Regions from separate parts of the Viridibacillus sp. KH_047 genome, predicted to be linked through region 2. Evidence: riboswitches for the same ligand, from Rfam matches in the RefSeq annotation. Region 2 holds a riboswitch; the other holds the start of a gene.

Region 1 (11,376 bases), 1.3 Mb from region 2:
ATCTGCTCTCCTTCTTTTGGATTTAGAAACGAAACTAATCCTTCACCATATTTTGAAACAAATTGATGCTTCGTATCATATAAAGTTGCATTCCAAGTACTATTCATTCTGCTCACTCCTTTTCTTAAGAAAACTATACTGCTAACTGGAACGATATAGAAATAATTAAAAAGTCGATTTTTAATAACGATTTGGAATTAAATTGTGAATACGGAGCCATTTCAATCATTACTTTTAACCAGTTTATATCAAGTCAGGTTTACTGAATAAATACTAAGAATAATTCAAACGAAATTGAACAAATTATAGTGGATGGAGGTGATTATAAATGGCGAATAACAATCAAGAAAAGAATAAAGCGAAAAAGAATAATGACTTAGGTCGTGAAGAATTTGGTTATGGGTTTGATTTGAGTCCAGATGACTTTGATTCAGTTGGACAAAATGATGAAGCACATAAACAACATAATCATGAAGATAAACAAAAGCCGAATAATAAAAATAATGCTAGAAGAATAAACGAATAAGTAACTTGAATAGAGGAGTGCTACATATAAAACGATATTAAGTTGTTTTATTATGTAGTGCTTTTTTATTAGGCATGTTTAAATTTTAGTATGAGAACAGATAACTTAACTGTTATGAAATTGGATGTTCCTGCAGTAAAAGAGGAATGCTAAAGTAAAATTGAGAGTGTTATTCATGGAAAAATGATAGTAATTATTCGATATCATTGTGTCATATACATAAAATATTAGAACGATCTATATAATAGTTTAAGGTTATTTTCAATAGTATGTGCACGGCGACTGAAAACAATGTGATGAGGTTTTTAAAGCATAATTTTAATAATAAAAAGGAGGATATAATGAGAATAGGATACCGTTCTATTTCCGTAATAGTTAACTTATTTCTCGGCTATTTATCTTTTTTTATAGGTCTATTATGGTTCATGACAATAATGTACGCTTCGCATTCTTTCGGGTTGAGTGTAGACTCTACTTTTGATGATGGTTTATTAGGTGTCTTTTTAATTATTTCTATCATTGCTACGGCTATTTATATTCCTGCTTGCATTAATTTAAACAGTATAATTAGGCCGAAATTAGAAATGAAAAAATGGAGTTTTATCACTTTTATATCCATAGTTTTTATTCTTGGTTTTTGTATTATTACCCTAACTATACAGTGAATTGGTGTTGTTAAATAAATAAAATGACATTTTCCCGTGACATGTAACAGGCCAATATAGACCGGTACATCAAGCTTTTAGGACAAATTTCTTTTTAGTAAGTTCTCGGTCAATCCTATAGAAATAAAAAAAACCTCTAGTTTTTAAATAAGTAAAGTGCTATGGTATTTACATACAATATAATAATCCTTCGGGGTCGGGTGAAATTCCCAATCGACGGTGATAAAGTAAAACTTTTAAGCCCGTGAGCCTTTTTAGGCAGGATTTGGTGCGAATCCAAAGCCGACAGTATAGTCTGGATGGGAGAAGGATGTAGAGAATATCAAGGTCTTATTAAATTTATGTAGATTTAATAGGATTATTTCGCATTGATAATTTATGTCTCCTATCAAACTCCGTAGTGTTCTATGGGGTTTTTTTGATGCCTAAAACTTAATTGTATTGTAGTCAATTTCATATGAAATATCCTTCGGGGTCGGGTGAAATTCCCAATCGACGGTGATGAAGTAAAGCTTCTAAGCCCGTGAGCTTGATAAGAGCAGGATTTGGTGTGAGTCCAAAGCCGACAGTATAGTCTGGATGGGAGAAGGATGTAGAGAATATCATGGTCTTATAAAAATCTAGTATTTTAATAGGTTTATTTGCTTATGATATTTTACATAACTCCTATCAAACTCCGTAGAAATCTATGGAGTTTTTTTGATGGAAAAACTAAATAAGTACGTCCTTCGGGGTCGGGTGAAATTCCCAATCGACGGTGATGAAGTGAATCTTCTAAGCCCGTGAGCTTGATAAGAGCAGGATTTGGTGCGAATCCAAAGCCGACAGTATAGTCTGGATGGGAGAAGGACAACTAGATTACACGCAATTCCTTTTGAAAAATAGTATTTCATTAGGTTTATTTAGCGATGCGTTTATCTAAAACTCTCCCAAACTCCCTAATTTAATTAGAGAGTTTTTTATTTTTCAAAAAGGGAGGTTTATCACAATGCATGACGAGTATTTTATGGAATTAGCGTTGAAATTAGCAGCAGTAGGTGAGGGGCAAACTTCGCCGAACCCTTTAGTAGGAGCGGTCATTGTAAAAGATGGTGATGTAGTCGGTTTTGGAGCTCATCTTAGAGCAGGTTCTCCGCATGCGGAGGTACATGCACTCAACATGGCTGGAGAAAATGCAGTTGGCAGCACGATGTATGTCACATTAGAGCCTTGTAATCATTTTGGTAAAACACCGCCGTGTACGATGGCCATTTTGAATGCGGGTATAAAAAAAGTAGTGATTGCAACACTCGATTCAAATCCCTTAGTAGCTGGTACTGGTTTAGTAAAACTAAAGGATGCTGGCATTGAGGTGGAAGTGGGTCTTTGTGAAGCCGAGGCTGTAAATTTAAATAAAGCTTATTTGTATTTTATGAAAGAGAGATTGCCTTTTGTCACATTAAAGCAAGCTATTACATTAGATGGCAAGATTGCGACAGTTCATGGTCGAAATGAAAGTATCACAGGTAAAGAAGTGCAGGAGGATGTTCATCGCAAAAGAGCGCGAACGGATGCGATCTTAGTTGGTGTTGGGACGGTGTTAAAAGATGACCCATTACTAACAAATCGATTTGCAGAAAGTAAAAAGCAACCGATTCGAATTATTTTGGATACGCATTTAAGAACCCCTATAAATGCTAAGGTTGTCACCGATCAAACAACACAGACATGGATAATCGTTGGGTGTGAAGTTACTTCTGATCAAATCACAAGCTTTGCACAAGCCAATGTACAAGTAATCCAACTTAAAACAAAAACACTCGCAATCCAGGATGTCCTTCAAGAGCTGGCAATGCGAAATATCGTCACGCTTTATGTGGAAGGGGGGCAGCGTATAAATACAAACTTTATCAATTCGGTCCTAGTCAATGAAATGATTACTTACATAGCACCAAAAATAGTAGGTGACCATGATGGAATTGGAATGTTGGAAGATTTAGACGTAAATAGCATGACTGAGGCTGTCCCACTAAAACTGCAGCAAGTGGATCGAATTGGTGATGTAATTAAAGTGATTTCGGGAGTGGGGGTATAGCGTATGTTCACAGGAATTATTGAGGCAAAAGGAAAAATAACAGAGCTGAAAAAAGGTGCAGAGAGTATGAAAGTTACTATTGAAGCTCATGACATCATGTCGGATATGAAACTTGGCGATAGTGTAGCAGTAAATGGGGTATGCCTAACCATTTCGCATTTTACCCATCACAAATTCAGTTTAGATGTCATGCCAGAAACGGTCAAAGCGACAACAATTCACTCTTTAAAAGTAGGGCACTTGGTGAATTTAGAAAGAGCAATGGGAGCAAATGGGCGATTTGGCGGTCACTTCGTTTCTGGCCATGTTGATGGGACAGGAACCATTGTTAGAAAAACAAAGCAAGCAAATGCAGTTTACATTGACATCGCTATCTCTAGAGAACTGAGTGATTTTTGTATACCAAGGGGTTCCATAGCTATTGATGGAACAAGCTTGACGATCTTTGATAAACAGCCTGAAAAACTGACTGTATCACTTATTCCACATACGTATCAAGAAACGATTTTCGCACTTAAGGAAACAGGACAACAAGTGAATATCGAAACGGATATGCTAGGCAAATATATTATTCATCAATTACAGAATAACGACGGTGCTTCAGCAATTACAATGGCTTTTTTACAGCAAAACGGATATTAATAAGGGAGGTGTATAGCAATGTTTCACTCAATTGAAGAAGCGTTAGAGGATTTAAAAGAAGGTAAAATGATCATCGTCGTTGATGATGAAAATCGTGAAAATGAAGGGGATATAGTAGCACTTGCAGAATATGCAACGCCAGAAAATATTAACTTTATGGCAACACATGCAAGAGGTCTAATTTGTACACCAATCACAGAAAAAATCGCAAAAGAGCTCAATTTACATCCAATGGTGTCCAATAATACGGATCACCATCAAACGGCATTTACAGTAAGTATTGATTATTGTAATGCAAAAACGGGCATTAGTGCATTTGAGCGTTCGCAAACGATTCAACATTTATTGAATCCCAATGCATTAGCCGATGATTTTAAAAGACCGGGTCATGTATTTCCGTTAGTTGCTAAAAAAAATGGTGTTTTAGAAAGACCTGGTCATACAGAAGCGGCAGTTGATTTGGCGAAAGCATGCGGCGCTATTCCAGCAGGCATCATCTGCGAAATAATGGGCGATAGCGGGAAAATGTCAACTGGACAAGAACTAATAGACTTTGCCAAAAAACATCAATTAAAAATGATTACGATTGAGAGTTTAATTCAATACCGTTACAACCATGAAGAGATAGTTACTAGAGCAGCTAATGTGCAACTTCCGACAAGCTATGGCCATTTCAATTTGATTGGCTATGAAAACGACATCGACAAGTTAGAACATGTGGCACTTGTTAAAGGGGACGTAAGCATTGTAGAAGCTCCGATTGTTCGTGTTCACTCATCTTGTTTAACAGGTGATATTTTTCATTCGGAAAGATGTGATTGCGGCCCTCAATTAGAACAGGCCTTAAAAGTCATCGAGACTGAAGGGGCAGGTGTTGTGTTGTATATGCAGCAAGAAGGTAGAGGTATCGGTTTGATTAATAAGCTACGTACTTATGAGTTACAAGAGCAGGGCTTTGATACAGTTGAAGCCAATGTAAAGTTGGGTTTTCCTGCAGATTCACGTGATTATGCATTAGCAGCTCAAATGTTAAGAAATTTAGGTATATCAAAAGTCCGCTTATTAACGAACAACCCGGATAAAGTTCAAAGCCTAGAAGCATACGGCATTGAAGTTGTTGAAAGATTGCCGATTGAAATTGATGCTGTATCAAGCAATTCGTTTTATTTAGAAACTAAAAAAGAAAAGATGAATCATCTTATTTCGTAAAGGGGATCTTAAAATGGGAAAAGTATTTGAAGCACAATTAATTGGAACAGATTTGAAAATTGGTATTGTAGTAGGTCGGTTCAATGAGTTTATCACAGGTAAATTACTAGGTGGCGCAATGGACGGCTTAGTACGACATGGCGTTTCAGAAGACAATATTGATGTTGCATGGGTTCCTGGTGCATTTGAAGTGCCCTTTATCGCGAAACAAATGGTAGAGAAAGGTGACTATGATGCCGTAATAGGTTTGGGGACGGTCATTCGTGGCTCCACTTCACATTATGATTATGTGTGCAATGAAGCAGCAAAAGGAATTGCCAATGTTTCGTTAAATACAAATGTACCCGTCATTTTCGGTATAGTCACAACAGAAAATATTGAACAAGCAATCGAACGATCAGGCACGAAATCAGGCAATAAAGGCTATGATTCAGCAGTTGCCGCGATAGAGATGGCTAATTTAAAGCGTCTATTTTAAAAATGAAGCACTTCTATACTCTGTAATATTAAAGACAAGTAAATGTACATAATAGTTTATTACTTCACAACTTGTTTATAATGTTGCACATATTTTCAAAATGTACATTACTAAATTCAATTTAGTGGTGTACATTTTTTTATTTTGCTTTCATTTCTATTGATTTAATAATCTATTAAAATTTTTAAAAAAACTGAAAAAAGTTAAAATAGAACAAATATTCTATTCTGTGAGGTGATAATAAATGTATTGATATGAATACTCCCCGAAACATAAAATTTTTTCACAGGATGATTGTCCACATGTTGACTATTATGGTAAAAGGAGGTACGATTTAAAAAAGTCAACATGTTGAGTAATCATACTTAGAGGAGGAGGAAATATGGAAGATAAAGATACCAAGCTGGCAAACACCATATTGGATATTGTCCGTGTAGCTAACATATTGGAAAGACTAGGTGGCAAGTATGCGCAGGAAGCAGATCTAAACAGTGTACAGCAATACATGATTTTGTCACTATTAAACGCTACACCTAATTTAACTATGGGGGATCTCCAGCAAAATACATTAGTGACAAAACAAGCAATCACAGGTGTTGTTGATCGACTAAAAAAAGGAGGCTATTTAGATATATACAAGGATTCAAAGGATCGTAGAATTACCCGCGTCCTTATGACTGAGAAAGGTAAGAAGGCATTAGAAGCTACACGTCCAAAGAGAATTGCCGGGAATAAGGAAGCCTTTTCTATTTTAAGCGAGGAAGAAATTTCCCAATTATCAGGGATTTTTTCTAAGCTAATTCTACATTTAAAAAATATAGATAACATTTGAACAGGAGGAGGTTTAATTCATGAGTAATCAATTAAAACGATTAAATTATTCTATTTGTTTTATTCTAATATTCGCTACTATGAATACGACAATGATGAATGTTGCATTGCCGAAATTTTCAGAAGAATTTATTTTAAACCCTACTGAAGTGAGCTGGGTTACTTCAATATTTAGTTTGACGTTTGGTATCGGAGCCGTTATTTTTGGGAAATTGGCTGACACCTATCCGATTCGACGTTTACTTGTTATAGGTCTTATCATTTTCATGATCGGTTCATTGATTGGATTTTTCAGCATTAACTTTGGATGGGTTATCGTCGCACGAATAATCCAAGGATTTGGTGCAGCAGCGCTCCCATCACTAAGTATGGTTATGGGGCCTCGATTTTATCCGCCAGAATACCGTGGTAAAATGCTCGCAATGGTCTTTTCAATCGTTGCACTAGGGGCTGCAGTTGGTCCTATTTTGGGTGGTTTTTTAACAGATTGGTTTGGTTGGAAAGCATTATTCGTAATTAATTTCTTAAGTTTATTAGGACTGCCTATTTTCCTTAAATACGTACCTAAAGAAGAAACAAAAACTGGGACTTTCGATATTCTCGGTGCGATTATTTTTATGCTTGCGATTACGGCAATTTTAATGGGAATCAACGTTTCTAGTTGGCTACTTCTAGTGGCAGCTGTTCTTTTATTTATTTTCTACTTGCAAAGTAAGCGAACTGCCGATCCATTTGTCGAGATTCAAATTTTTAAAAACCGCTCGTTCAGCTTAGTACTTTTAATGAGTTTTTTAAATACGATCACCTATATGGGAACGCTATTCATCCTTCCGCTAATGCTTTCAAAAGCGAACGGTTTATCTACTGATTGGATTGGGCTTGTTTTATTCCCGGGTGCGCTTCTCACGACTATATTAGGCTCACAAGTTGGCCGTTTAATTCAAATAAAAGGTAGCCAATTTGTCAATCAATGTAGTTTTGTTTTGATGGCTATCGCTTGTTTGGGACTTTCTACAATTGTTGGATTATCTCCAATTTGGATTTCTTTAATGGCCATTTTCGTATTTTTAGGTTTTACAGCGAATCAAACAGCATTTTCCAATTATATATCACAAATTTTACCACCAGAGCAAATTGGAATTGGGCTGGGCTTATTCTCATTAATGACATTCCTAGCTTCCGCTATCGGGATTTCATTATACGGTCGTTTCCTTGATTTAAAAATTGGGCATTGGAATATATTGAATAACTCTTCTTATAGCTCTTATAGCAACGCACTACTTCTGGCAGCCATTGTTATTTTGTTAGCGATAATTGTCCTTACTTTGGAAAAGACAGTGAAGAAGCGAGAAGCGTTGTAACATCCTTAAACGATGGATAATACGTTAACTTTGTAAAGTGTGCCCCATAAATCTTACATCCTTAGAGCTACAAGAATCCAAAGCATCATACGCAATTTCATTTAGTAAATATTCGTAAATATGATGTTAATCACAAATAAAAGCTGAACTAGTTTTGGCATTAGTTCAGCTTGAAAATAACTCGATATAATGTTGCACATTTCATAAAGAATACTGATGTAACAAGCAAATTACTTTAACTCTAGACTTTTAATAAAAGATATTGTAGAAGTGCCTTTTACATATCAGCCATTTTACCAGCCGCTTGCATTCATTAACATGAGAATCAAGGGAATGATACCTAGTGTGAAGCAGGTAATCGTTAATATTTTTGCTTGTCTAGCTTCTCGTTTATTTCCTTCATGAAGCTGTTCTATAAATGAAATTTTAAAATAATAGCTCAATATTAATAATAAAATAGGACTATAAATAATTATTGTACCCAAAAAATCACCTCTATTTCCAAATTTGTTATAAATATAATTATATCAAAATATAATTGTATTGAAAGCATTCGTTTACAGTTACAATAGAAAAGCACCTCCAATTGTAGACTTAAGTCTAACAATTGAGGTGCAGTTCAATTTTGTCCTTTAGAATAATTCAATTCAAATAGATAAGTACTTTACAATCACACGAATTCTCAATTGAAAATCAATGTACTAGATGGAAGGAAGTATTACAAATTTTTTATCAAATAATTATATCAAAATATTAGATACAAGGGATTATTCATAATTTCAAATCAAATTCTTTAAGTTCATTTTCAATTTTCTCCATTAACTTTTTTACTTTCTCTCTAGTTTCTGGATTAGTTGGATCTAAATTACATCCTTCCGGGATATTCGCATGATAAAAATCTTAAAATCTATCAATACATTCCAACCAATTATTATTATAAGAAACTATTCCAATAATAGCACTAATTGTAGCTGAAAAAAAGATTGTTTTTACTTCTAAAATGCACCGTTTATTTTTGATTTACTCAGGAACAATCCCTCCTGTATCATATGAAATATACAATTCTTGTACTTTGAATTGTCCAATGTCACATTTAACAAAAGTCGCAACTTTTTTCAATTCATCGCGACATTATTAAAATCTACATATTCGGATGGAGGAAGCTAGATATTATGAAAATATCAATCAAAATATTAATACTTCTTTTGTTACTTATCATTGCTATTCCAACAATTTATGTGGAAGCGAATAAGATGATTTATAAAAATCGAGTAATGGAATATCTTATTACGGAGAAAGGCTATAACAAAGAAGAGATTAAAGAAATTAAAGGTGTATGGGGTAAGAAACTACCTCCTTTTTACACTACTGTTATCTTTAAAGATGAACCATCAATTAAATACACATATTTTGCACATAATTACATTTTTCAATTTGAGTATCATTCTTTAAATAATGAAGCTAATATAAAATCATCTGACCTCAAACATTATGAACCTCATGAATTTCAAGGATATCAATAATAAAATTAAACATAGCCAAAATTTTAAAAGTACTGCTCATTATAATAAAGGGATGTAGATAAGTATAAGGAATGCTGTAAACTAATAGAAAAGTTCCTTATTCAGTAACGAAAAATTTAATTCGAGTATAATACAGTTTAGAATAGGCAGATCAATCAAAAAGAGCAAGAAAGTAAATATTATACCCCCCCTTCTACTTTGAAAATTTCTTAAGAAAAGGGGGGTTTTTGTATGGGCTCTTACAGGTTTTCACTATATCCGGCTTTGCTAGAAATTTGTTTGGCTAAATTGATCGTTTCATTGATGATTAAATTTTTTTTGGGGTCGAAGCCATTGATTGGATGGGTGAAGCTAGTGGCAGCAATAATTTTATTTTGGTTATTAAAAATAGGAGCGGAAATACATGTGAATATTTCAACAGCCTCTCCTATTTCTTGAATCCAACCTTGTTGTTGAATGGTATGTAATTGTTCTAATAATTTTGGAATTGAATCGATCGTTTTATCTGTAAGTTTTGTAAAAGAATATCCAGTATATAATTGCTCTATTTCGGTATCTGAATATTGACTTAGTAACACTTTCCCCATTGCTGTGGCATGTGCAGGCAATGTCATCCCAGGAGATGTGACTAAGTGAATTTGTGATGAAGCATCTACTTTGGATAAATAAATAATATTTAACCCATTTAAAATGGCAAGTTGGCAAGTTGCCCCAATTTTATTGACCGATTGCAGCGCTAAATCATTAAATGTACTGGTGATGTTAAACTGTCTCAAGTATTTGGATCCCAAAATCCCTAACTGTGGACCTAATACATATGTTTGCTTGTTGGTTTTTTCAAGATAACTTAATTCAGTTAATACATGAAGGATGGAATAAACAGTACTCTTATTAATTTCTGTTTTATTAATAATATCCGTCATCGTTAATTCTACTTCTGAATTTAAAAGAATACTAAAAATCAAGTGCGCTTTTTCAAGTGCTGGAACAGAGTAGCTCATATAAAGTCTCCTTGTATTTTTTAGATTGTTTTAATTTGCTAGTACTAGCATACTACAATTCCTAATAAAGATAATTCACTTTTCTATAAATTCGAAAAATTATCTCTGCGGAATATATTGACAATCCTGATAATAGAATAAGAGCAACAAATAAGTTCTGCATAAAGAATCCGGTTCTTCATAAAAAACTAAAGGAGTGGGAAAATGAGATTACAAGGAAAGGTAGCTATTATTACAGGTGCTGGATCAGGAATAGGGCGTGCTACAGCAGAAAGATTTGCACAAGAAGGCGCACATGTCGTGATTAATGATGTTAATCGTGAAGCAGGAGAAGAGACAGTTGAAATTATTAGGTCTCTAGGTGGTTCATCCCAGTTTATATTTGCTGATGTTACAAGTGAAAGCGGTTTCAAATTGCTGGTGGATCAAGTGGTGAGTGAACATTCTAAAATTGATATTTTATTTAATAATGCTGGTATTTCCGGTGTTGGAAATGTTGAAGAATTAGATGTAGAGACATGGGACCGAGTTATGAGTATTAATGTGAAAGGCGTGTTTATTCCGAGTAAATGCGTAGTTCCCCATATGAAGGATCAACAATCGGGTTCTATTATTAATATGTCTTCTTGTGTTGCAGAAATGGGTCTAATGCGAAGAACAGTTTATTCTGCTTCAAAAGGTGCGGTACTAGCATTTACAAAGTCAATGCAGGTCGATTATGCGAAGTACAATATTCGTGTTAATGCGTTATTACCAGGCACTGTTATGACGCCATTTGTAGAGGATTATTTAAGCAAATCTTATGATGATCCCGAAGAGGCATTGAATACAATTCGTCAGCGTCAATTAACAGCTGAAATAGGATTACCAGTGGATGTTGCAAGTGCTGCTCTGTTTTTGGCATCAGATGATTCTAAGTTTGTAATGGGTTCACCTCTATATGTAGACGGTGGTGTTGTATTTGGAAAAAATGCTTAAAGAGTGGAGGGAATCTAATTGAAACTATTAACTTTCAAAAAAAATAATGATATTAAGCTAGGTGTTTCTCACTATAACAGGGTTATTG
Region 2 (11,376 bases):
CAGGTTTAATTTACTTACTAAAAAATATCGACTTAACAAAAAGATCTAAACAAAGTTTCTGGATAGAAGTGGTTATGTACGCCTTAGTACTAGTACTAGGATTCGTAGCAGTTACAACGACATTTAATGTAACAGGTTATGAAGCGGAATTTAGCTACATAGATAAAGATGGTAATACTAAAGAAATTACGTATAACACACCGGCGTTGTTCGGAATGCATCAATCTGAAATGTTAACCGCTGATAAAATGCAACCAATTGCAAACGTACCAGCAATCGTCAATGCAAAAAAATTGACAACAGTTGTTTGGTCAATCTTAATTGGTACAGTTTTATACGGTTTAATTCGTTTAATCATTCGTAAACCAATTGCGGTTATCATGCAACCGTTCGCAAAACGTGCAAACTCACAATTGATGGATGAAATTGGTTATCGTTCTGTATTAATCGGATTCCCAGTGTTTACGCTTGGTGCATTAATCTTCGCGATGATTTGGGCGCAAGAAGCATGGTCTCGTTTCTGGGGCTGGGATCCTAAAGAGGTTTGGGCACTTATCACATGGTTATTCTACGCGGCATTCTTACACTTACGCCTTTCAAAAGGGTGGCAAGGTGAGAAGTCAGCTTGGTTAGCAGTAATTGGTTTCGTTATCATTATGTTCAACCTAGTTGCTGTTAATTTAATCATAGCAGGTCTTCATTCATACGCTGGTTAATAATCAGCTAAGGATTGTAGCAAAGCTAAAGCCTTTTCCTTTATAGGGAAAGGCTTTTCTTTTCATTTCGATAGGCTGATTGTACAATAGACATATAGATGGTTTTGGGAGGAATAGTTGTGAATGAACAAATTTCAATTTTAGTAGTAGACGATGAGGATAGAATCCGCCGTTTATTAAGAATGTATTTAGAACGTGAAGGATATGTAGTAGAAGAAGCTGAAGACGGAGAAGAAGCAGTGGAAAAGGCATTAGCAAATGACTTTCATTGTATTCTCCTTGATATAATGATGCCTGAAAAAGATGGCTTACAAGTATGCGAAGAAATTCGTGATAAAAAAACAACGCCAATTATTCTATTAACGGCAAAAGGTGAAGAGGCAAACCGTGTATCAGGTTTCGAACTAGGCGCAGATGATTATATTGTAAAACCATTTAGCCCACGTGAAGTGGTTTTACGCGTAAAAGCTATATTACGTCGTTCAGCAGCATTCTCACCAATTACAACAACTTCTGCATCAAAAGATTTAGTTGTCTTCCCGCATTTAACAATTGATCATGACGCACACCGAGTTTCTGCTGATGGTGTAGAAGTCAATTTAACACCGAAAGAATACGAATTATTGTACTTTTTAGCAAAATCACCAGATAAAGTATTCGATAGAGAGCAATTGTTAAAAGAAGTATGGCATTATGATTTCTTTGGGGATTTACGTACAGTTGATACACATGTGAAACGTTTACGTGAAAAACTAAACCGAGTTTCTGAAAATGCGGCGAAAATGATTGTTACAGTATGGGGTGTTGGCTATAAATTTGAGGTAGTCAATGAATAGAATGTGGAACAGCGTTGTCGGGAAGCTATGGGTAACCATATTGCTTCTCGTTTCTTTTGTATTGTTTGTTTTCACTGTACTAATGCTTGAATTTTTATCAAACTACCATACTAAACAAACAGAATCATCATTACGTCAAGAAGCTTCTACAATAGCACGTATTATCAATGACCGTGAAACAACGGATTCTACAAAAGCTATTATTTCAGATGTTCTAAGTGATGAAACAAATGCATTAATCGCCGAGAAACCAGGTAAAGTTACTTTTTCATTACAAGAGGGACTTAATCAAGAGGGAATTAAACAACAAATTCTTAATGAAAAAGCATTTGATAAAGTATTTACATCGAATGCACCTGTTGTAAAGGAAATGATGCTACCTTCAACAACGAAAAAAGAGCATATGGAGTCTTACATCGTTTTAGCTTTCCCGATAAATGTTGAAAGCGAACTACACGGAGCCATATTTATTTATCAAAGCCCGGATGCTATACATAGGACGACAGAAGAAACGACTAAAATTGTCTTTCTAGCGGCGGCAATTGCTTTGATGTTAACAACGTTCTTTGCGTTTTTCTTATCAACCCGAATTACGTCTCCTCTTCGTAAAATGAGAGAAGCAGCATTTGAATTAGCAAAAGGTAATTTTGAAACAAAAGTACCTGTTTTACAAAATGATGAAATTGGTCAATTAGCGACGGCTTTCAATCAAATGGGCAAACAACTTAAACACCACTTAGAAGTAATTAACCAAGAGAAAGAACAGCTATCAAGTATATTAACATCGATGACAGACGCTGTAATTACGTTTAATCGAGATCGTACCATATTGGTCAGCAATCCACCTGCGGAACTTTTACTACAAAAATGGTTTATCAATAATAGTGCCAATAGTGATAAACCTATTCCAGCTGAGATTTACCATATGCTTGACCACGTTTTAGATTTGGAAGAAGAGCTGGAAGTTGAGCTCGAAATTGAAAGGTCCTATTATGCGATTTCAATTAGCCCGTTATATAGCGGAAATTCTGTACGCGGTGCTGTAGCTGTGTTAAGAGATAAAACGGAAGAGCATCGTTTAGATAAATTACGTTCAGATTTTATAGCGAATGTCTCACATGAATTACGAACTCCAATAGCCATGCTTCAAGGCTATAGTGAAGCTATTATGGATGAGGTCGTATCAAGTGAAGAAGAACGTAAAGAAATGATTAAAATCATCTATGATGAGTCGCAACGAATGGGTCGTTTAGTCACAGACTTGCTTGACTTAGCTCGTATGGAATCAGGGCATATGCGCTTATATAAAGATTCTGTTCCAATATCACTTGTTATTGAAAGAATTACACAAAAATTTGTTCAAGTAGCAAGAGAGAAACGAGTAAATCTGACATTTAATACAACTATTGAAGATACACATCACTTAGAAATGGATGAAGACCGTATAGAACAAGTATTAACAAACTTAATTGACAATGCCATACGCCATACACCAGTCGAAGGAAGCGTAGAAGTTATTGTAGATCGTCAGCTATCCTTTGCACGCATTCAAGTAAAAGATAATGGTGCAGGGATACCAGCAGACGATCTGCATTATGTATTTGAGCGTTTCTATAAAGCTGATAAAGCAAGAACACGTGGTAAGGGTGGTACTGGTCTAGGTCTGGCCATTGCCAAAAATATTGTTGAAGCACATAAGGGTAGAATTACAGTGGAAAGTGAAGTTGATAAAGGAACTACATTCACATTCTATTTACCAATTGATAAAATGTAAATTAATATCAAAAAACGAATTGTAAGTTAGAAGACTTTACAATTCGTTTTTTTTTGCATATAGTTATAGTGTATTACAATTAAATTATGGTTCATCTTCGGGGCAGGGTGAAATTCCCGATCGGCGGTATTAGAGAACTAAGCAATACTCTTAAGCCCGCGAGCCGCAAGGCAGGATTTGGTTAAATTCCAAAGCCGACAGTATAGTCTGGATGGGAGAAGGTGAAGGTACGGTCGTCTTTCAATTTGAGTATCAATAAGACGCTTATTTGACTATGCCTAAATTCTCCCTTAAGTACACTATGTGCTTAAGGGTATTTTTTTGCATAGCAACGACTATACCTTTCCTCTTTTTGAAGTGGATCTACAAAAGGAGAGAAAAGTATTATGAAGAACATGAAATTGCAGAAGAGGATTGCAATTGCAATGTTAAGTAGTATTTCTTTTGTATTAATGCTATTTAACTTCCCACTACCACCGTTTCCGGCATTTTTGGAAGTGGACTTTAGTGATGTGCCAGCCTTAATCGCAGCAATCACAATGGGGCCTCTAGCAGGTATTCTAGTAGAGTTATTTAAGAATGTGTTAGATTGGATTTTCTCAGGGAGTCCAACAGGTATGCCAGTTGGTCATATTGCAAACTTTACAACAGGCGTATTATTTATCATGCCAGTATATTTTGTCTATAAACGTCTTTCAAGTACGAAAGGCTTAACTACTGGATTTGTCGTTGGCACCTTAACAATGGCAGTAGGTATGAGTGTACTGAACTATCTGCTATTCTTACCTATGTATACGTACTTTTTAAATGTTCCAGCTACAACTGGAACAGCATTAACCAAAATGATTGTACTTGGTGTATTACCTTTTAATATTATAAAAGGAATCATCGTTATGATAATATTCATGATATTGTTTAATAGCATGAAAAAATGGATTGAAAAACAAAGGATGCATTATTTAAATTAAAGCTTCAGCCGATGTTTGTAATAAAACATCGGCTTTTATAATTGTATAAAAAGATGAATGATTGTATAATACTGTTAATAAAAGAATATTCAGTACATTAAGTAGTAAAATGGTGAATAAACGAGAATGCATAACTTAAGGTTTTACGATGTTATATATTATCTTCGATATATCGTTACCAACTTCCAAGAAAAGAAAGGATGTATGTGAATGGCTGAAAGAAAACTATTAAGCGCTTTTTTTACATCGATTATTTCCTTCTTTATAATACCTTTTTTATTTATGCAAGCAGATGAACATTTTCTACACAGTGCATTTGCATTAACCGTATATGTTGTTCCGATTATATTTACGTACGGTTTATTGGCTTCATATATAGCAGATAGAATAGCGGAACGTAAAATGAATGTGAGAGGTTACTCGCTGTTATTGCATATGGCTTTCGGAACAGGTATAGTCATTCCGATTACATTTGCTTATTACTCACAAGGTGGAGTTTGGTATCTTCAAATAATAACAGCTGCTACTGCTGGCTTTATTTTAGGGAGCGTTTTCTTTTTCGTAGATTTAATGTTACGTAAAGTCGCTATTCGTTTGACGCAATATTCTTATGAAGAGCAGAATATTTGAATGTAATATCAATTAGCAATGGGGTCCTGTACCTCATTGCTTTTTTATGATAATAATAAATTGTAAAAAAGAAAGCCGATGTAATTATATAGATAATGCTGTAATGGTAGAAATTTTAGCAGATAAAAGGCTTATAAAAGTAAAGACGAATGATCAAATCATGCTATGAATACAGTGCATAAAGATAAGGAATAGTATGGTGAATACCATGTAAACTAATAATGAAAGAACGTAAAAAATTTAAATTCTAAAGGACAAAGAAAATAAATTATATGATGAAAAACTGTAGCAGAACTTTTGTTTAATGATTTGAAATTAATTATTATCTAATCCAATGTGATTTCTTCAATTGTTCCCACAGCATAAAATGAAATAATGATGTATAATGATAAAAGTGCTTTTTTTTGAAAAGTACTATAAAACAACAAATGCAAGAATAATGCTATACATTAAAACCCTATAACTATATCTTGCAAATATACACGATAGGTGGAAACAACATTGAATTACCGCGTTTTACTTTATTATTTTTACACAACGATTAAAGACCCAGAAGCATTTGCTGCAGAGCATTTAGCATACTGTAAATCAATTGAGTTAAAAGGTCGTATTTTAGTCGCTTCAGAAGGTATTAACGGAACAGTCTCAGGAAATGTGGAACAAACAGATGCTTATATGGCTCATATGAAAGCTGATCCTCGCTTTGACGGTATCGTTTTCAAAATTGATGAATCAGAACAACATGCTTTCAAGAAAATGCATGTACGTCCAAGACCTGAGCTTGTAAATTTAAGCCTAGAAGACGATGTTAACCCACATGAAATTACAGGTAATTATTTAGAGCCTGCAGAATTCTTAGAGAAGATGCAAGAAGAGAATACAGTAATCGTTGATGCACGTAATACGTACGAATTTGATGTAGGCCACTTCAAAGGTGCGATTCGCCCAGATATCGAAACGTTCCGCGATTTACCAGACTGGATTCGCGACAATAAAGAACTACTAGAAGGTAAGCAAATTTTAACTTACTGTACTGGTGGTATCCGTTGTGAGAAATTCTCAGGTTGGTTAAAACGTGAAGGTTTTGAAGATGTGAGTCAATTACACGGTGGTATCGTTACTTACGGAAAAGACCCTGTAGCTAAAGGTCAGCTTTGGGACGGTCAATGTTACGTTTTCGACGAGCGTTTAACTGTTCCCGTGAATCAAGTTGAGCATGTAATCGTAGGTCGTGATCATTTTGATGGCGAACCTTGTGAACGTTATATTAATTGTTCAAACCCTGAATGTAACAAGCAAATTATCGCTTCAAAAGAAAATGAAGATAAGCATTTAGGTGGCTGTACTCATGAATGCCGTGTACATCCTCGTAACCGCTATATCCCTCGTAATGGTTTAACTGAGGTAGAAGTAAAAGAACGTTTAGCAAAAATCGGCGAAGTATTCGCTTAAACAAATTTATAGAAGGCTGCCAAATGTGGGGATCTCCCATACAATGGCAGCCTTTTATCCGTTTAATATGCCAAGGAAGCAGAAAGGAATTTAAGATGTCGACTTTAAAAGGAACAATTATTATTCAAAAAATGAAAGGACCGAATATCCTTTACATAGATAAAACTGCGCTTGCAAAATACTTTATTGATTTTGATGGGGAAGACGTTCAAATGAACCTACATCTGCAAAAGTCTCAATCACAAGAATATAGAGGTACAGCTGAAATCTTCTATTTTGAAGGGAAAGATGGTTATGGTGGCAATAAATTTGCCAATGATTTTTATATAGAGGATCAAGATATCTTGGAATTATTAGAAGAACATGAAGGAGAAATAGTAGAACTAATAGTTGAGTTAATATAATAATAGAGATTATTGAAGTTGAATCTATTTTTATACCAAAGTAAAAGCAGCAAAAGAGCCTATTTATGCTCTTTTACTGCTTTTTTTCGTACCTCAAAGAAATCGAGTATGAATTTTTGAAATTGCTTTGCTGCAGGAGATAAATAGCGCCCCTCTGCCCAGGCCATGCCAATAATACGTTCACATTTCACATCACTGATATGAATTTTAGCGATTTTCCTAGGATTAATTTCCTCACCGTCCGGTAACAATGAAAAGCCAAGTCCATTTGCAACAAACCCTGCAACAGTCCCTACCTCATCACCTACAAAGGTGATTTTAGGTGTAATCCCGACCTTCTCGAAAATTTCATCAACCGTAATGCGTAAAGCGTACCCTTTTTTTAACAAAATAAATGATTCATCAGCTAGTTCTTTAAGTGTAATACTCTTTTTCATAGCTAGTGGATGATAAATCGGCACAATCAGATACAACTCATCTCGCCATAATTCAGTCCATTGAATAGGTTTTTCGACTTCCATCGCTGCTAGTAAGGACAGATCAAGCTCACCTGATTTTAATTGCTTCAATTGTGTATGTGTATGATTTTGAATAAGTTGAAAATGGATATCAGGGAATTCTTTGCGGAATAGACGTATTAAATCAGGTACTACATTTGTACCTAGTGTATGTAAGAAGCCTAGTGAAACTTCACCTTGATTAGGGTCGACGAGCTCTTGAATTTCATGTAAGCCATCCTGATATTCCTGCATAATATTATTTACACGTTTTAAAAACATAGCACCGTAACGATTTAAAATAATAGAACGTCCTTGTCTTTCAAATAATGGTACTCCTAACTCATCTTCAAGACGTGCGATTGAGCGACTAAGTGCAGGTTGTGATATAGATAAAAGCTCAGCTGCACGGGTCATATGTTGGATATTAGCTAGTTTTTGGAAGTATTCGAGTTGTTGCCATTCCATAAATAGACCACCTTTTTTATAATAAATCAATTGATACCTTTTATGCATGATAATGATAAGAATTATAAATTATACATTATTAATCGTCAATGTTAATATGAGGTAGACATAAAATAGACACAACAAAAATATTGACATTTTTAAGGGGATATTTTGTTGAAGAAATCAGTCTTTACATAGAAATGCAAACATTTCTAATGTCTTAAAGAATTTTTAAAAGAAAATTAAATTAAGTATGTTTTACATAAACGGAATGGCGAAAGCCAGAAATTAATTACTTGTCGATTACAAAGGAGATAGTCAAAATGAAACTAGTCGCACCTAAATCTTTTACACTTGAAGGAGGAAGTAAAGCAGTATTATTACTTCATGGCTTTACAGGAAGTACAAAGGATGTAAAGAGATTAGGAAAACATTTGCAAGATCGAGGATATACAGTTCATGCACCAATGTATAAAGGACATGGTGGATCACCTGAAGAATTGCTTGAGACAGGTCCTGAAGACTGGTGGAATGATGTTGTTGCAGGCTATAACCATTTAAAAGACCAGGGATACGAAGAAATTGCAGTAGTTGGAATTTCGCTTGGTGCAGTATTCTCATTACGCGTAGGTGAAGAGTTCCCTGTAAAAGGCGTAGTATCAATGTGCGCACCAATCAAACGTGAAAATACTGATGGGCTTTTTGATCGTCTATATGACTATGCTAAAATATATAAATCATTTGAAGGAAAAACAAGAGAACAAATCATTGCTGAACTTGAAAGTTTAAAAGCAACTCCAAAAGGCTCATTAAATGATATTCAAAAAATCACAGAAGAAACTTGTGAAGACTTACATGAAATCACAGCACCGACATTAGTTATGCAAGGTGCTTTAGATGCACCGATTTACCAGGAAAGTGCACCATTTATCTATGAACAAGTTGATGCAGAAGAAAAAGATATCATCTGGTATAAAGAATCTGGGCACATCATTACAACAGGTAAAGAACGCGATAAAGTGTGTGAAGATGTAACGGATTTCCTTGATCAAATTGATTGGTCAATCGCTAACTAATAATTTCTGGCATAAGAGAAGCACCCAAGTTAATATACTAACTTGAGTGCTTTTTCATTTGTTGTGCCTTCATAAATGTAACAGTTCGTGCTGTTGAATCATATAAACACCATTCTCTGGACTCTATTACAGCACCAACATTAACACCATATTTTTTTTCTTTCAATTGAATAGGTTTACCATAAGTAAACGATTTTCTTTTCCCTTTTTTATAAAATGCGGAATCATGGCTATGACCAAAAAAGAAGACGGATTGTTTAGCTTCTGTAAACAGGGGCTTCCAATCTAACGACCACTTAAATTGATGTCCATGTATAATGTGTGCACCATCGATATTAAGTGTCTCTGGAAGCTCTTGGAAAGTGTGAAGTCCCGTTACTTGCATAATACGTTCTTCCTGATTTCCTCGTACAGAAGGAAACTGTAACAAATTGCTAAAGTGCTCTGAATGCTCAGCAGCGTCTTCAAATGCTAGACCCCTAATGTTTTTTGCTCTTTTTTTTCCTATTTTACATTCAAATAAATCACCTAAACCAATGATTGTGGCATCTTCAGCCGTTTCATTTATATGTTTTAAAACTGCGTTAGTATCTTCAAAACACGAGTGCAAATCTCCAATCAATGCATACTTCATTTAGGTAATCATCCTTTCAAAATATATTAGAAATAATAGCATACATCAAATTCTCGGTAAAATAACCATTAATAGTTAAAAACAGTATAGCTACTTGTCGATAAATGTAATCACTTTATAAAGCATTTATTAAATAGATGTGTAGGGTATCGACTAAGGTGACAAAATTATCTAATTGTTACAAAAACATGACACGAATTACGCTTTTATTAAGGTTAGGATATTCAGCGCCCATTTTTTACAAGGCATGGTAGAATAAACGAGTGAGAAATTTGGAGTATGAAATAATGATTAGAGAAATGAGTTGACTAAGTTTGAAGATGAATACGAAATGGGGCCGCACAGCGGTTATGACATTAGCGTTAACAAGCGGTTTTATGTACATCGCGCAACCTCTACAAGCAGATGCAGCAACATCACAAGAAATGACACAAAAAAAAGTTAAGATAGATAAGAAAATCAAAAAGTTAGATAATGAGATTAAAGATTTAAAAAAGAAATTACAAAAAAAGATGGAAGACTACAAAGTAACACAAAAAGACTTAAAAAAAGTTAATGCATCTATTGTAGAAACTGAAAAGCGAATCGAAAATCGTTCTGAAATTATCGATGATCGGCTTAAAGCCTATCAAAAAAATGATAGCACAGTTAGCCCATACATAGAGGCAGTGCTTGGTTCTGACAGTATTACAGATTTAGTTAGTAGAGCAATGAGTGTTAAAACAATTATTGATGCAGATCAAAACTTGTTAGAAGAACAAGAAGATGATAAACAAAAATTGGCTGATCAAAAAGATGATTTAGAAAAAACAAAAGCAAAATTGCAAAAACAATTCCAACAAATGCAAGAGGAAGAAAATGCACTTGAAACAAAAAAGGCTGAAAATAAAGTAAAATCATTAGAGCTTAAAAAACAAATTGCCTCTAAAAAAGAGGAAGAACGTATTGCAAAAGAGTTGAAAGAAAAGGAAAAAGAAGCTCAGAAGTTAAAAGACCTTCAGAATACACAATTTGTTAGCGATGATAGTAATGTTGATAATGGAAATAATGCTGGAAATGGTAATAATGGTGGTAGTCCAGACGATGGAAATCAATCCGCACCGAATGTTTCAGGTTCACAAGCTGCAACAGCTGCTATTGCAGAAGCTAGTAAATATTTAGGTACTTCTTACGTATGGGGTGGGAGCAATCCATCTTCAGGGTTTGATTGTTCAGGTTTGACACAATGGTCATTCAAGCAAGCAGGATACTCACTTCCAAGAACAGCTGCACAGCAATATTTAGCAACTAAAAAAATTGACCGTAGTAGTGCGAAAGCTGGGGATTTAGTATTCTTCAGTTACGGTTCAGGCGTTGCACACGTTGGAATATACTTAGGGAATAATAGAATGCTAGATGCACAAAATAACGGTGTCGTTGTTGAATCCTTAGATTGGTGGAACCAATATTTAGTGGGATTTGGCCGTGTCTCGGGTGTAAATTAAACAAGCCTAAAAGCTCTTAGATCATTAAAGAGCTTTTTTATTAGAAAAATAATACAATAAAACGATTTTTCTTTTATTTAGATATGTAAAATAGTCCTCACTAATCGTACTTACATATCCAAGGACTCTTTTTGGTATTATGAGTCCAGGTGTGGATACGACTTAATTACAAAATGTACACTTTTGGAAGGGTGGAAAGACGGTTTTCAAACAGGCAATGGGGCTTTATGTTTCTTATTGATTTTGACTTAACCTTTACACTTGAAAAAAGACCTTGACGCAAAACGTTGAGATTTTTGGTTTATTTATAAAATAATAGGGTAAATGACTAGGGAGAATAGAATTCTAGCAGCGAAATGATTATAGAGATTAATAGGCAAATATTATATTGGAGTACATTAAAACATTATCTTTTTGATTCAAGATAAATAGTGTTAGGTGGCAATTGGCTATCG

Evidence for each region. Region 2 has a riboswitch for FMN ahead of AC3IS5_RS15110 (ECF transporter S component). Riboswitches for the same ligand answer to the same signal wherever they lie in the genome.
Region 1: another riboswitch for FMN. It lies ahead of ribD (bifunctional diaminohydroxyphosphoribosylaminopyrimidine deaminase/5-amino-6-(5-phosphoribosylamino)uracil reductase RibD); the one in region 2 lies ahead of AC3IS5_RS15110 (ECF transporter S component).

What each region holds. Positions count from the first base shown of each region.
Region 1 covers NZ_CM174479.1:1,801,967-1,813,342, forward strand. Annotated here, with positions in the region: gene AC3IS5_RS09065 (methyltransferase domain-containing protein) at 1-107, opposite strand, end outside; gene AC3IS5_RS09070 (hypothetical protein) at 329-526, shown strand; FMN riboswitch at 1,374-1,506, shown strand; FMN riboswitch at 1,653-1,786, shown strand; FMN riboswitch at 1,912-2,045, shown strand; gene ribD (bifunctional diaminohydroxyphosphoribosylaminopyrimidine deaminase/5-amino-6-(5-phosphoribosylamino)uracil reductase RibD) at 2,180-3,265, shown strand; gene ribE (riboflavin synthase) at 3,269-3,907, shown strand; gene AC3IS5_RS09085 (bifunctional 3,4-dihydroxy-2-butanone-4-phosphate synthase/GTP cyclohydrolase II) at 3,926-5,116, shown strand; gene ribH (6,7-dimethyl-8-ribityllumazine synthase) at 5,130-5,594, shown strand; gene AC3IS5_RS09095 (MarR family winged helix-turn-helix transcriptional regulator) at 5,977-6,426, shown strand; gene AC3IS5_RS09100 (MFS transporter) at 6,446-7,786, shown strand; gene AC3IS5_RS09105 (DUF3139 domain-containing protein) at 8,959-9,309, shown strand; gene AC3IS5_RS09110 (IclR family transcriptional regulator) at 9,549-10,310, opposite strand; gene AC3IS5_RS09115 (SDR family NAD(P)-dependent oxidoreductase) at 10,515-11,288, shown strand; gene AC3IS5_RS09120 (fumarylacetoacetate hydrolase family protein) at 11,307-11,376, shown strand, end outside.
Region 2 covers NZ_CM174479.1:3,054,797-3,066,172, reverse strand. Annotated here, with positions in the region: gene ccsB (c-type cytochrome biogenesis protein CcsB) at 1-716, shown strand, start outside; gene AC3IS5_RS15120 (response regulator transcription factor) at 836-1,552, shown strand; gene AC3IS5_RS15115 (ATP-binding protein) at 1,545-3,326, shown strand; FMN riboswitch at 3,416-3,553, shown strand; gene AC3IS5_RS15110 (ECF transporter S component) at 3,713-4,294, shown strand; gene AC3IS5_RS15105 (hypothetical protein) at 4,505-4,924, shown strand; gene trhO (oxygen-dependent tRNA uridine(34) hydroxylase TrhO) at 5,414-6,376, shown strand; gene AC3IS5_RS15095 (hypothetical protein) at 6,472-6,780, shown strand; gene AC3IS5_RS15090 (LysR family transcriptional regulator) at 6,840-7,745, opposite strand; gene AC3IS5_RS15085 (alpha/beta hydrolase) at 8,051-8,803, shown strand; gene AC3IS5_RS15080 (metallophosphoesterase family protein) at 8,841-9,437, opposite strand; gene AC3IS5_RS15075 (C40 family peptidase) at 9,758-10,921, shown strand.